3 regions of the Bacillus coreaensis genome follow, and region 2 is predicted to be linked to each of the others. Evidence: a T-box and tRNA genes for the amino acid it is inferred to sense, from the RefSeq annotation. Region 2 holds a T-box; the other regions hold tRNA genes.
The links. A T-box is a leader RNA that pairs with one kind of tRNA and senses whether it is charged. The one in region 2 lies ahead of ileS (isoleucine--tRNA ligase), so its partner is inferred to be a tRNA-Ile.
Positions count from the first base shown of each region.

Region 1: it has a tRNA-Ile gene. The T-box ahead of ileS (isoleucine--tRNA ligase) is inferred to sense a tRNA for this amino acid. The anticodon was not compared.
Region 3: it has a tRNA-Ile gene. The T-box ahead of ileS (isoleucine--tRNA ligase) is inferred to sense a tRNA for this amino acid. The anticodon was not compared.

Region 1 covers NZ_JBOCCY010000026.1:451-3,690, forward strand. Annotated here, with positions in the region: rRNA gene rrf (5S ribosomal RNA) at 1-52, shown strand, start outside; tRNA gene ACQ5H4_RS22480 (tRNA-Val) at 59-134, shown strand; tRNA gene ACQ5H4_RS22485 (tRNA-Thr) at 237-312, shown strand; tRNA gene ACQ5H4_RS22490 (tRNA-Lys) at 320-395, shown strand; tRNA gene ACQ5H4_RS22495 (tRNA-Leu) at 431-515, shown strand; tRNA gene ACQ5H4_RS22500 (tRNA-Gly) at 550-624, shown strand; tRNA gene ACQ5H4_RS22505 (tRNA-Leu) at 637-725, shown strand; tRNA gene ACQ5H4_RS22510 (tRNA-Arg) at 773-849, shown strand; tRNA gene ACQ5H4_RS22515 (tRNA-Pro) at 863-939, shown strand; tRNA gene ACQ5H4_RS22520 (tRNA-Ala) at 957-1,029, shown strand; tRNA gene ACQ5H4_RS22525 (tRNA-Met) at 1,116-1,192, shown strand; tRNA gene ACQ5H4_RS22530 (tRNA-Ile) at 1,222-1,298, shown strand; tRNA gene ACQ5H4_RS22535 (tRNA-Ser) at 1,312-1,404, shown strand; tRNA gene ACQ5H4_RS22540 (tRNA-Met) at 1,425-1,498, shown strand; tRNA gene ACQ5H4_RS22545 (tRNA-Asp) at 1,536-1,611, shown strand; tRNA gene ACQ5H4_RS22550 (tRNA-Phe) at 1,618-1,693, shown strand; tRNA gene ACQ5H4_RS22555 (tRNA-His) at 1,715-1,790, shown strand; tRNA gene ACQ5H4_RS22560 (tRNA-Gly) at 1,801-1,874, shown strand; tRNA gene ACQ5H4_RS22565 (tRNA-Ile) at 1,880-1,956, shown strand; tRNA gene ACQ5H4_RS22570 (tRNA-Asn) at 1,993-2,068, shown strand; tRNA gene ACQ5H4_RS22575 (tRNA-Ser) at 2,072-2,162, shown strand; tRNA gene ACQ5H4_RS22580 (tRNA-Glu) at 2,166-2,237, shown strand; gene glgB (1,4-alpha-glucan branching protein GlgB) at 2,736-3,240, shown strand, end outside.
Region 2 covers NZ_JBOCCY010000002.1:310,702-313,941, reverse strand. Annotated here, with positions in the region: gene ileS (isoleucine--tRNA ligase) at 1-1,565, opposite strand, end outside; T-box leader at 1,654-1,890, opposite strand; gene ACQ5H4_RS04775 (DivIVA domain-containing protein) at 1,937-2,461, opposite strand; gene ACQ5H4_RS04770 (YlmH family RNA-binding protein) at 2,554-3,240, opposite strand, start outside.
Region 3 covers NZ_JBOCCY010000023.1:718-3,957, forward strand. Annotated here, with positions in the region: tRNA gene ACQ5H4_RS21615 (tRNA-Thr) at 112-187, shown strand; tRNA gene ACQ5H4_RS21620 (tRNA-Lys) at 197-272, shown strand; tRNA gene ACQ5H4_RS21625 (tRNA-Leu) at 303-387, shown strand; tRNA gene ACQ5H4_RS21630 (tRNA-Gly) at 422-496, shown strand; tRNA gene ACQ5H4_RS21635 (tRNA-Leu) at 509-597, shown strand; tRNA gene ACQ5H4_RS21640 (tRNA-Arg) at 688-764, shown strand; tRNA gene ACQ5H4_RS21645 (tRNA-Pro) at 778-854, shown strand; tRNA gene ACQ5H4_RS21650 (tRNA-Ala) at 869-944, shown strand; tRNA gene ACQ5H4_RS21655 (tRNA-Met) at 996-1,072, shown strand; tRNA gene ACQ5H4_RS21660 (tRNA-Ser) at 1,080-1,172, shown strand; tRNA gene ACQ5H4_RS21665 (tRNA-Met) at 1,193-1,266, shown strand; tRNA gene ACQ5H4_RS21670 (tRNA-Asp) at 1,300-1,375, shown strand; tRNA gene ACQ5H4_RS21675 (tRNA-Phe) at 1,390-1,465, shown strand; tRNA gene ACQ5H4_RS21680 (tRNA-Tyr) at 1,496-1,579, shown strand; tRNA gene ACQ5H4_RS21685 (tRNA-His) at 1,585-1,660, shown strand; tRNA gene ACQ5H4_RS21690 (tRNA-Gln) at 1,802-1,873, shown strand; tRNA gene ACQ5H4_RS21695 (tRNA-Cys) at 1,878-1,951, shown strand; tRNA gene ACQ5H4_RS21700 (tRNA-Gly) at 1,963-2,036, shown strand; tRNA gene ACQ5H4_RS21705 (tRNA-Ile) at 2,043-2,119, shown strand; tRNA gene ACQ5H4_RS21710 (tRNA-Asn) at 2,154-2,228, shown strand; tRNA gene ACQ5H4_RS21715 (tRNA-Ser) at 2,242-2,332, shown strand; tRNA gene ACQ5H4_RS21720 (tRNA-Arg) at 2,343-2,416, shown strand; gene ACQ5H4_RS21725 (VOC family protein) at 2,615-3,004, shown strand; gene ACQ5H4_RS21730 (SpoIID/LytB domain-containing protein) at 3,141-3,240, shown strand, end outside.

The DNA.
Region 1 (3,240 bases), on a different contig from region 2:
GCGCCAATGGTAGTTGAGGGTTTCCCTCTGTGAGAGTAGGACGTCGCCAGGCGGTAATGGAGGATTAGCTCAGCTGGGAGAGCACCTGCCTTACAAGCAGGGGGTCGGCGGTTCGATCCCGTCATCCTCCACCAAAAATTTTTCGCGAAGCGAAAATATTTATCCTTCACTAAGTGAAAATAACTATCCATTTAAATGATTTTCCTTCACAAAGTGAAGATAACTAATCATTGTTTGCCGGCGTAGCTCAATTGGTAGAGCAACTGACTTGTAATCAGTAGGTTGGGGGTTCAAGTCCTCTCACCGGCACCATTTGTACGAGCCATTAGCTCAGTCGGTAGAGCATCTGACTTTTAATCAGAGGGTCGAAGGTTCGAGTCCTTCATGGCTCACCAAAGTTTTTTACTTCAGCAAAATAACTTTACATTATGCGGGTGTGGCGGAATTGGCAGACGCACTAGACTTAGGATCTAGCGCCGCAAGGCGTGGGGGTTCGACTCCCTTCACCCGCACCAAAGTTTTTTGCGATAGCAAAATAACTTACCATATGCGGAAGTAGTTCAGTGGTAGAATACAACCTTGCCAAGGTTGGGGTCGCGGGTTCGAATCCCGTCTTCCGCTCCAAGAACTTATTTTGCCGGGGTGGCGGAACTGGCAGACGCACAGGACTTAAAATCCTGCGGTAGGTGACTACCGTACCGGTTCGATTCCGGTCCTCGGCACCAAGGATTTTTACAAAGTAAAATATCCAAAGTTTTATAATGAAAAATATGCGCCCGTAGCTCAATTGGATAGAGCGTCTGACTACGGATCAGAAGGTTATGGGTTCGACTCCTTTCGGGCGCGCCATATTAGTTATAATCGGGGAGTAGCTCAGCTTGGTAGAGCACTTGGTTTGGGACCAAGGGGTCGCAGGTTCGAATCCTGTCTTCCCGACCATCTAACTCGATATTTATGGGGCCTTAGCTCAGCTGGGAGAGCGCCTGCCTTGCACGCAGGAGGTCAGCGGTTCGATCCCGCTAGGCTCCACTTAGATTTTTTCACGTAACGTAGTATAGTGAAAAAATCTTCATTAATTCAGGAACATGTGAATTAAAAATTCAATGAATTACTTTGGCGGTGTAGCTCAGCTGGCTAGAGCGTACGGTTCATACCCGTGAGGTCGGGGGTTCGATCCCCTCCGCCGCTACCAAAACTATTAACCAGGTTTCTTTATTTATTGGACCTTTAGCTCAGCTGGTTAGAGCAGACGGCTCATAACCGTCCGGTCGTAGGTTCGAGTCCTACAAGGTCCACCATTTATAATATGTTGGAGGTATACCCAAGTCCGGCTGAAGGGATCGGTCTTGAAAACCGACAGGCGGGTCATACCGCGCGGGGGTTCGAATCCCTCTACCTCCTCCATTTTTAAAAAATAATATTGTCGCGGGGTGGAGCAGTCTGGTAGCTCGTCGGGCTCATAACCCGAAGGTCGCAGGTTCAAATCCTGTCCCCGCAATTAAAAGTTATTTTCAGGGAAACTTGAGAAAAACTTTGGTCCCGTGGTGTAGCGGTTAACATGCCTGCCTGTCACGCAGGAGATCGCCGGTTCGATCCCGGTCGGGACCGCCATATTGTGGCTCAGTAGCTCAGTCGGTAGAGCAAAGGACTGAAAATCCTTGTGTCGGCGGTTCGATTCCGTCCTGAGCCACCATTTATATTCAGTTGAATTATGGCGATTGTGGCGAAGTGGTTAACGCACCGGATTGTGGTTCCGGCATTCGTGGGTTCAATTCCCATCAGTCGCCCCATAAGTTTTATGCGGGTGTAGTTTAATGGTAAAACCTCAGCCTTCCAAGCTGATGTCGTGAGTTCGATTCTCATCACCCGCTCCAAATAAGGGCCTATAGCTCAGCTGGTTAGAGCGCACGCCTGATAAGCGTGAGGTCGATGGTTCGAGTCCATTTAGGCCCACCATAGTGTTTTTAGGATAGTAAAATAACTTACTATTATTCCACAGTAGCTCAGTTGGTAGAGCATTCGGCTGTTAACCGAACGGTCACAGGTTCGAGTCCTGTCTGTGGAGCCATATGGGGAAGTACTCAAGAGGCTGAAGAGGCGCCCCTGCTAAGGGTGTAGGTCGGGTAACCGGCGCGAGGGTTCAAATCCCTCCTTCTCCGCCATATGGCCCCTTGGTCAAGCGGTTAAGACACCGCCCTTTCACGGCGGTAACACGGGTTCGAATCCCGTAGGGGTCATAAAAACATTGAACATTTGTTCAATGTTTTTTTTGATTTTCTAGGTCCTCCTATACCTCCACAAACTACTCTATTACCTCTTATATCAAATATCCTCAAAGTTCATTTAACATTTCCAATATTCGACAATTATATGAAAACCCTTTCATTTTTCTTCATAAAAACCACCTCATCACATAAATAAATCCTCTTGAATATATTATTCAAATTTCAGTTATTTTAAAATTTAAAATACATATTTTTTCATTAACACCAAATAAATAGCATATATCTCTATATCTGCATCATAAAATTTATTATCTATTAAAAAATAATTTCTATCATTTTTTGCAGTTTGCTGCGTTAAAGGGATGAATGCTGTCGAAAACATTGGCCTTATAGATAATTATGTCGAAATGGACAGTTAATTGTCAGAAAAATTAAAGAGGGATTTGAAAGAGTGGCGAGAATTATACAGTAAAAGTAATGTACAAAACTAAAGAATAGGTAGGGAGTAGAATGATTTTGGATTTGATTCATCCAACTGAATACCAGCTGCACTTGTTTCATGAGGGAAATTTTTTTGAATGCTATCGTCTGTTTGGTGCTCATGTTCTTACTATTGATGAAAAGAAATGCACAAGATTTTGTGTGTGGGCACCAAACGCAACACAAGTATCTCTTGCTAGTGATGTAAACAATTGGAATGGAAGTGGTTATGAATTTAAAAAGGTAAATGATGAAGGGGTATGGATGCTCATTGTTGAGCAGGATTTAACGGGCTGCCTTTATAAATATGAAATTCACACATCCACTGGTGAAATATTATTGAAGTCTGATCCATATGCCTTTTTCTCTGAAGAACGGCCAAAAACAGCTTCCATATGTTATTCCTTAGATGGATACCAATGGAACGACTATAAATGGCTTCAGAAAAAAGAGAGAAACAAAGTATATACAAGTCCTACCGTTATTTATGAGATGCATGTTGGATCATGGAAAAAGAAAGAGGACGGTAGCTTTT
Region 2 (3,240 bases):
ATATCCGTTTCTTTTGTAAATTTCCCATTCGGGCTTGATGGATGTGTAAAGCCTTCAGGTAACAGCTCTTTAGCTTCTCTTTCAAACCAAATATTTGAACCATTTTCACGGAATAACCCGGATACATGCTCAATGGTTTCATCCGTGATAATTGGTTCTCCGTCTTCGCCATAAAATACAGGAATTGGAACACCCCATACACGTTGACGAGAAATACACCAATCTCCACGGTCACGTACCATATTGAATAGACGAGTTTCTCCCCAAGCTGGAACCCACTTCGTTTCTTTAACAGCTTCCAACAAGTCTTCTCGGAAATCTTTAATTGAAGCAAACCACTGAGCTGTTGCACGGAAGATAACTGGTTTCTTTGTTCTCCAGTCATGCGGATAAGAGTGAGTAATAAATGTAAGTTTTAATAAAGCACCCACTTCTTGAAGCTTTTCCGTAATCGGCTTATTTGCTGTATCATAGAAAAGTCCTTCAAAGCCCACTGCTTCCTTCGTCATTACTCCTTTATCATCAACTGGACAAAGAACGTCTAAACCGTATTTTTGACCTACATGGAAGTCGTCTTCCCCATGCCCTGGAGCCGTATGAACACAACCCGTTCCCGCATCCGTCGTGACATGTTCCCCAAGCATCACTAAAGACGTACGTTCATATAAAGGATGCTTAGCTAAAACATGTTCTAGCTCCTGTCCTTTCACTGTCTTTACTACCGTTACTTCTTCCCAGCCAATTTCCTTTGTGACTGCTTCTAAAAGCTCTTCAGCCACAACGTACTTTTTATTATTTACTTGAGCAACAACATAATTTAATGTTGGATGAACGGAAATTCCAAGGTTTGCTGGAATAGTCCACGGTGTTGTTGTCCAGATAACGATTTCCGTATCCGCATCAAGCACACCCTTTCCATCTTGAACAGGGAAGCCAACATAAATCGAAGCTGACTTTTTATCCTGGTACTCAATTTCCGCTTCTGCTAATGCTGATTCGCTTGAAGGTGACCAGTAAACCGGCTTTAATCCTTTATAGATATAGCCTTTCTTCGCCATTTCACCAAAAACCTTAATTTGCTGTGCTTCATATGCCGGATCAAGAGTGATATAAGGATTCTCCCAATCTCCACGAACACCTAAACGCTTAAACTGAGTACGCTGAGAATCAATTTGCCCTAAAGCATACTCTTCACAAAGCTTACGAAACTCCGCTACTGTAAGTTCCTTGCGTTTCACACCCTTATTGGTTAATGCTTGCTCGATTGGCAGCCCGTGTGTATCCCAACCAGGAACATAAGGAGCATTGTAACCACTCATTGACTTATAACGCACAATAAAGTCTTTAAGGATTTTATTTAATGCGTGCCCCATATGAATATCTCCATTTGCATACGGAGGCCCATCGTGAAGAACAAACATCGGACGATCCTTCGTACGATCTTGAACTCTAGAATAAATATCCAGTTGGTTCCACTTTTCTTGAATCTCTGGCTCACGCTTTGGCAAATTTCCACGCATCGGGAATTCCGTTTGCGGCATCAATAACGTATCTTTATAATCCATTTTTAAACTTCCTCCTAAATCTTCCTCATCTAGCTACATTGTTACCAGTTATTAGTAAAAATAAATACAAAAAAGCCCTCTCATCCCAAAAAGGGACGAGAAGGCTTGTATTCCCGCGGTACCACCCTAGTAGATAGGCTAAAAACCCATCCGCTCTAAAATTCGTAACGTGAATTTAGACGCCAAAGCTTACTATTCCTAGTGGACGTTCAGCTTGGTACTCAAGGGTGATGTTCAAACTTATCGCTTTTGTTAACCTCCCACCAACTGTTAACTCGCTAGAAAAAGCATTGATAAATTCTACTATCCCTGTCATCGCAACATACAATTTTTACTTGTTAAAAAATTATATTCGAAGAACCGGCTTTTCGTCAAGCCAATGAATCTTCTTCTTCTTTTAAATTTGCAGATTTTAATTCTGCTGAATCAAGCTCGTATTGTAATAGATGATCCCAATCATCGTTATTAAGCATATCAAGCTGAGCTTCAATAAGCATTTTAAAGCGCGTTCTAAATACTTTGGATTGCTTTTTCAAATCCTCAATTTCTAGAGCAATTTTACGCGCTTTAGAAAGGGATTCATTTACAATACGATCCGCATTTTTCTCTGCTTCTCTAATAATTAGCTTAGCTTCTTTTTGAGAATTACGCTTTAGCTCTTCCGCTGCTTCTTGAGCTACAACAATTGATTTATTTAAGGTTTCTTCAATATTCGAAAAATGAGTTAAACGCTCATTCATATCTTTTAATCGTTCATCCAGTTCTTTCTTTTCTCGAATAATCAATTCGTAGTCCTTGATGACTTGGTCAAGGAACTCATTTACTTCATCTTCATCGTAACCACGGAATCCTTTTGTAAATTCCTTGTTATGTATGTCTAACGGTGTTAATGGCATTATAAGCCACCTCCAATTGCTTAATAGTATATACTATTCATTGTAACAGATATTCGACAAGTACTTTTAAATTCCTGCAAATTTTTTATAAATTATTGATGTTTTTCTACAACAATTCGCCATTTATCTTTCTTTGTTTTCCCATCGATGGAAGATAGTTTTGCCCTTCCGTATCCTCGTACCGATAAGACATCGTCTTCCTTACATTCAAATGAAGGATTTTCAATGGTCATCCAATTAATTTTCACTACTCCACCTGCAATTAATGTTTGAGATTTCTGACGAGAAATATTATGAGCAGCAGCTATAATTGTATCTAATCTTAGCGAAGAAACGGTGGTCGTGTACTCATTCCATTGTTCCCTCATTTGAATGGCTTCGTCCAGACGCCGCTCTTTTAAACTTACTTTTGAACGTCCTACCGACTCCAGCTGCATGGATATATAATCGCTTACTTCATTGGCGACAAAGAGTTGAATAGTTTCCTCTTCTATAAGGATGTCTCCAAATTTCCCTCTTTTTAATCCAAGCGACATCATGCTGCCTAATATTTGCCGATGCTCTATAGATACAAACTTATTTGGGTAGATTAGCTCATATAATGAAATTTGGAAATCCTCTACCTCTACAGAATAATAATCTGGATAAATGAAGGCTCTCTTTCTTTCCACTTGTTCTGCTCCACCGAAAAATTGAACCTTTACCTCCGAATTCGCTCCAATAATGATCTCGACAATTTTCTGCTCTCTCGGGTCAAGAAAGTCCGTCAGCTTCGGAGC
Region 3 (3,240 bases), on a different contig from region 2:
AGCTTCTTCGAAATGCATCAGCATACCGATCGAGCTGCTACTTGGACAGGCTTCCTGAGATCGGGATGACTTTCTGGAGAACTAAACTAAGTAAATTTACACTCTTAATAAGCCGGCGTAGCTCAATTGGTAGAGCAACTGACTTGTAATCAGTAGGTTGGGGGTTCAAGTCCTCTCACCGGCACCACTTTATACCGAGCCATTAGCTCAGTCGGTAGAGCATCTGACTTTTAATCAGAGGGTCGAAGGTTCGAGTCCTTCATGGCTCACCATTTTTCTTAAATAATGTAGGCTATTATTATGCGGGTGTGGCGGAATTGGCAGACGCACTAGACTTAGGATCTAGCGCCGCAAGGCGTGGGGGTTCGACTCCCTTCACCCGCACCAAAGTTTTTTGCGTTAGCAAAATAACTTACCATATGCGGAAGTAGTTCAGTGGTAGAATACAACCTTGCCAAGGTTGGGGTCGCGGGTTCGAATCCCGTCTTCCGCTCCAAGAACTTCTTTTGCCGGGGTGGCGGAACTGGCAGACGCACAGGACTTAAAATCCTGCGGTAGGTGACTACCGTACCGGTTCGATTCCGGTCCTCGGCACCAAGGATTTTTACGAAGTAAAATATCCTTCCATAGATTGTAAAGCAAAATAGCTGTCCTTAACACACTAATATAATTAACATTATAATACATGCGCCCGTAGCTCAATTGGATAGAGCGTCTGACTACGGATCAGAAGGTTATGGGTTCGACTCCTTTCGGGCGCGCCAAATTAGTTATAATCGGGGAGTAGCTCAGCTTGGTAGAGCACTTGGTTTGGGACCAAGGGGTCGCAGGTTCGAATCCTGTCTTCCCGACCATCTAACTTTATTATGGGGCCTTAGCTCAGCTGGGAGAGCGCCTGCCTTGCACGCAGGAGGTCAGCGGTTCGATCCCGCTAGGCTCCACCAATATTTTTTACAGATCGTAGTGTAGTGAAAATAATCTTCAATAATTTTTTTGGCGGTGTAGCTCAGCTGGCTAGAGCGTACGGTTCATACCCGTGAGGTCGGGGGTTCGATCCCCTCCGCCGCTACCAAAGATACGGAGGTATACCCAAGTCTGGCTGAAGGGATCGGTCTTGAAAACCGACAGGCGGGTCAAACCGCGCGGGGGTTCGAATCCCTCTACCTCCTCCATTTTTTTAAAATAATATTGTCGCGGGGTGGAGCAGTCTGGTAGCTCGTCGGGCTCATAACCCGAAGGTCGCAGGTTCAAATCCTGTCCCCGCAATTAAGTTGCTTCAAGGGAACTTGAAAAGACTTTGGTCCCGTGGTGTAGCGGTTAACATGCCTGCCTGTCACGCAGGAGATCGCCGGTTCGATCCCGGTCGGGACCGCCATTTTAAGTAAATATGGCTCAGTAGCTCAGTCGGTAGAGCAAAGGACTGAAAATCCTTGTGTCGGCGGTTCGATTCCGTCCTGAGCCACCATTAATTTTATTGCACATTTAATTCCAATCTGGAGGGGTAGCGAAGTGGCTAAACGCGGCGGACTGTAAATCCGCTCCCTTGGGTTCGGCGGTTCGAATCCGTCCCCCTCCACCATCATGGCGGTTGTGGCGAAGTGGTTAACGCATCGGATTGTGGTTCCGACATTCGTGGGTTCGATTCCCATCAGTCGCCCCATCTTAATAAAATTTGTATTTCTTTTATACCTTGTAGTCGACGATATTTCATAAATTTCCTGAAGTGAAATTTCCAAAATATCCTCTTGGTGTGCGGATTCTTGCAGAGAATTCGGGGAAGAATTACATGAAGTTTAATCAATGGGCTATAGCCAAGCGGTAAGGCAACGGACTTTGACTCCGTCATGCGTTGGTTCGAATCCAGCTAGCCCAGTCATGGCAGCATAGCCAAGTGGTAAGGCAGAGGTCTGCAAAACCTTTATCCCCGGTTCAAATCCGGGTGTTGCCTCCAATTTAATATTTGCGGGTGTAGTTTAATGGTAAAACCTCAGCCTTCCAAGCTGATGTCGTGAGTTCGATTCTCATCACCCGCTCCAAATAAGGGGCCTATAGCTCAGCTGGTTAGAGCGCACGCCTGATAAGCGTGAGGTCGATGGTTCGAGTCCATTTAGGCCCACCAGATTTTTTACGATAGCAGAATAATATTTCAATGTTCCGCAGTAGCTCAGTGGTAGAGCAATCGGCTGTTAACCGATCGGTCGTAGGTTCGAGTCCTACCTGCGGAGCCATTTTTATGTCTATGGGGAAGTACTCAAGAGGCTGAAGAGGCGCCCCTGCTAAGGGTGTAGGTCGGGTAACCGGCGCGAGGGTTCAAATCCCTCCTTCTCCGCCAGTCTATATATGCGCCTTTAGCTCAGCTGGATAGAGCATACGCCTTCTAAGCGTACGGTCAGAGGTTCGAATCCTCTAAGGCGCGTAATATAACAAAGTAAAAAACGCTTATTGAGCGTTTTTTTTTTGTGTTTTTTTTATCTTTAAATAAAATATTTACTTTATGACTTTTCAGCAAACCTTGAAGAATAGCAGGTGGGTGGATGGTTTGGACTCACTTCCATAAAGGGGGTTTGTTGAGTAAGATAAAAATAATTCAGTTGAATAGAAAGAGGTGAATGTTTTGATTAAATATAAAAGTCTACATCATGTAAGTCTTACTGTTTCAGATTTGGAAAGAGCAAAAGATTTCTATGGGAAAGTTTTATGTTTAAAAGAAATACCACGGCCAGACTTTGATTTTTCAGGTGCATGGTTTGAAATAGAGGGACAGCAACTCCACTTGATCGTCGATCCTTTTTCACAGACGATTCGGCAGGATAAAAGCTTATCCAGCAGAGAAGGTCACTTTGCCCTGAGAGTCGAGAACTACTATGACACACTTACGTGGTTAAAACAGAATAAAGTGGAACTCCTTGAAAAACCATACGGAAAAAGTGGTTTTGCACAAATTTTCTGTGCTGATCCAGATGGTAATTTAGTTGAACTAAATGTTAATCAAAAAGAATTATAAAAGCATCCCTTTGTAGAATGGAGCTTCAGGAATAATCAGTTTACACATTATAAATAATATGAGTATGAAAACTTTAATTCTAATGATTTTCACAGTTTTTTTACTAATGTTACCTAATGAAGTGCAAGCCGAAGAGATGATTTCAGTGAAATTAAGAAATTATATCGGAGACACCTCTAAATTACCATTTCACATAAAAGGAGCTTATTCAACATTAGATCCAGCATTGATGATAA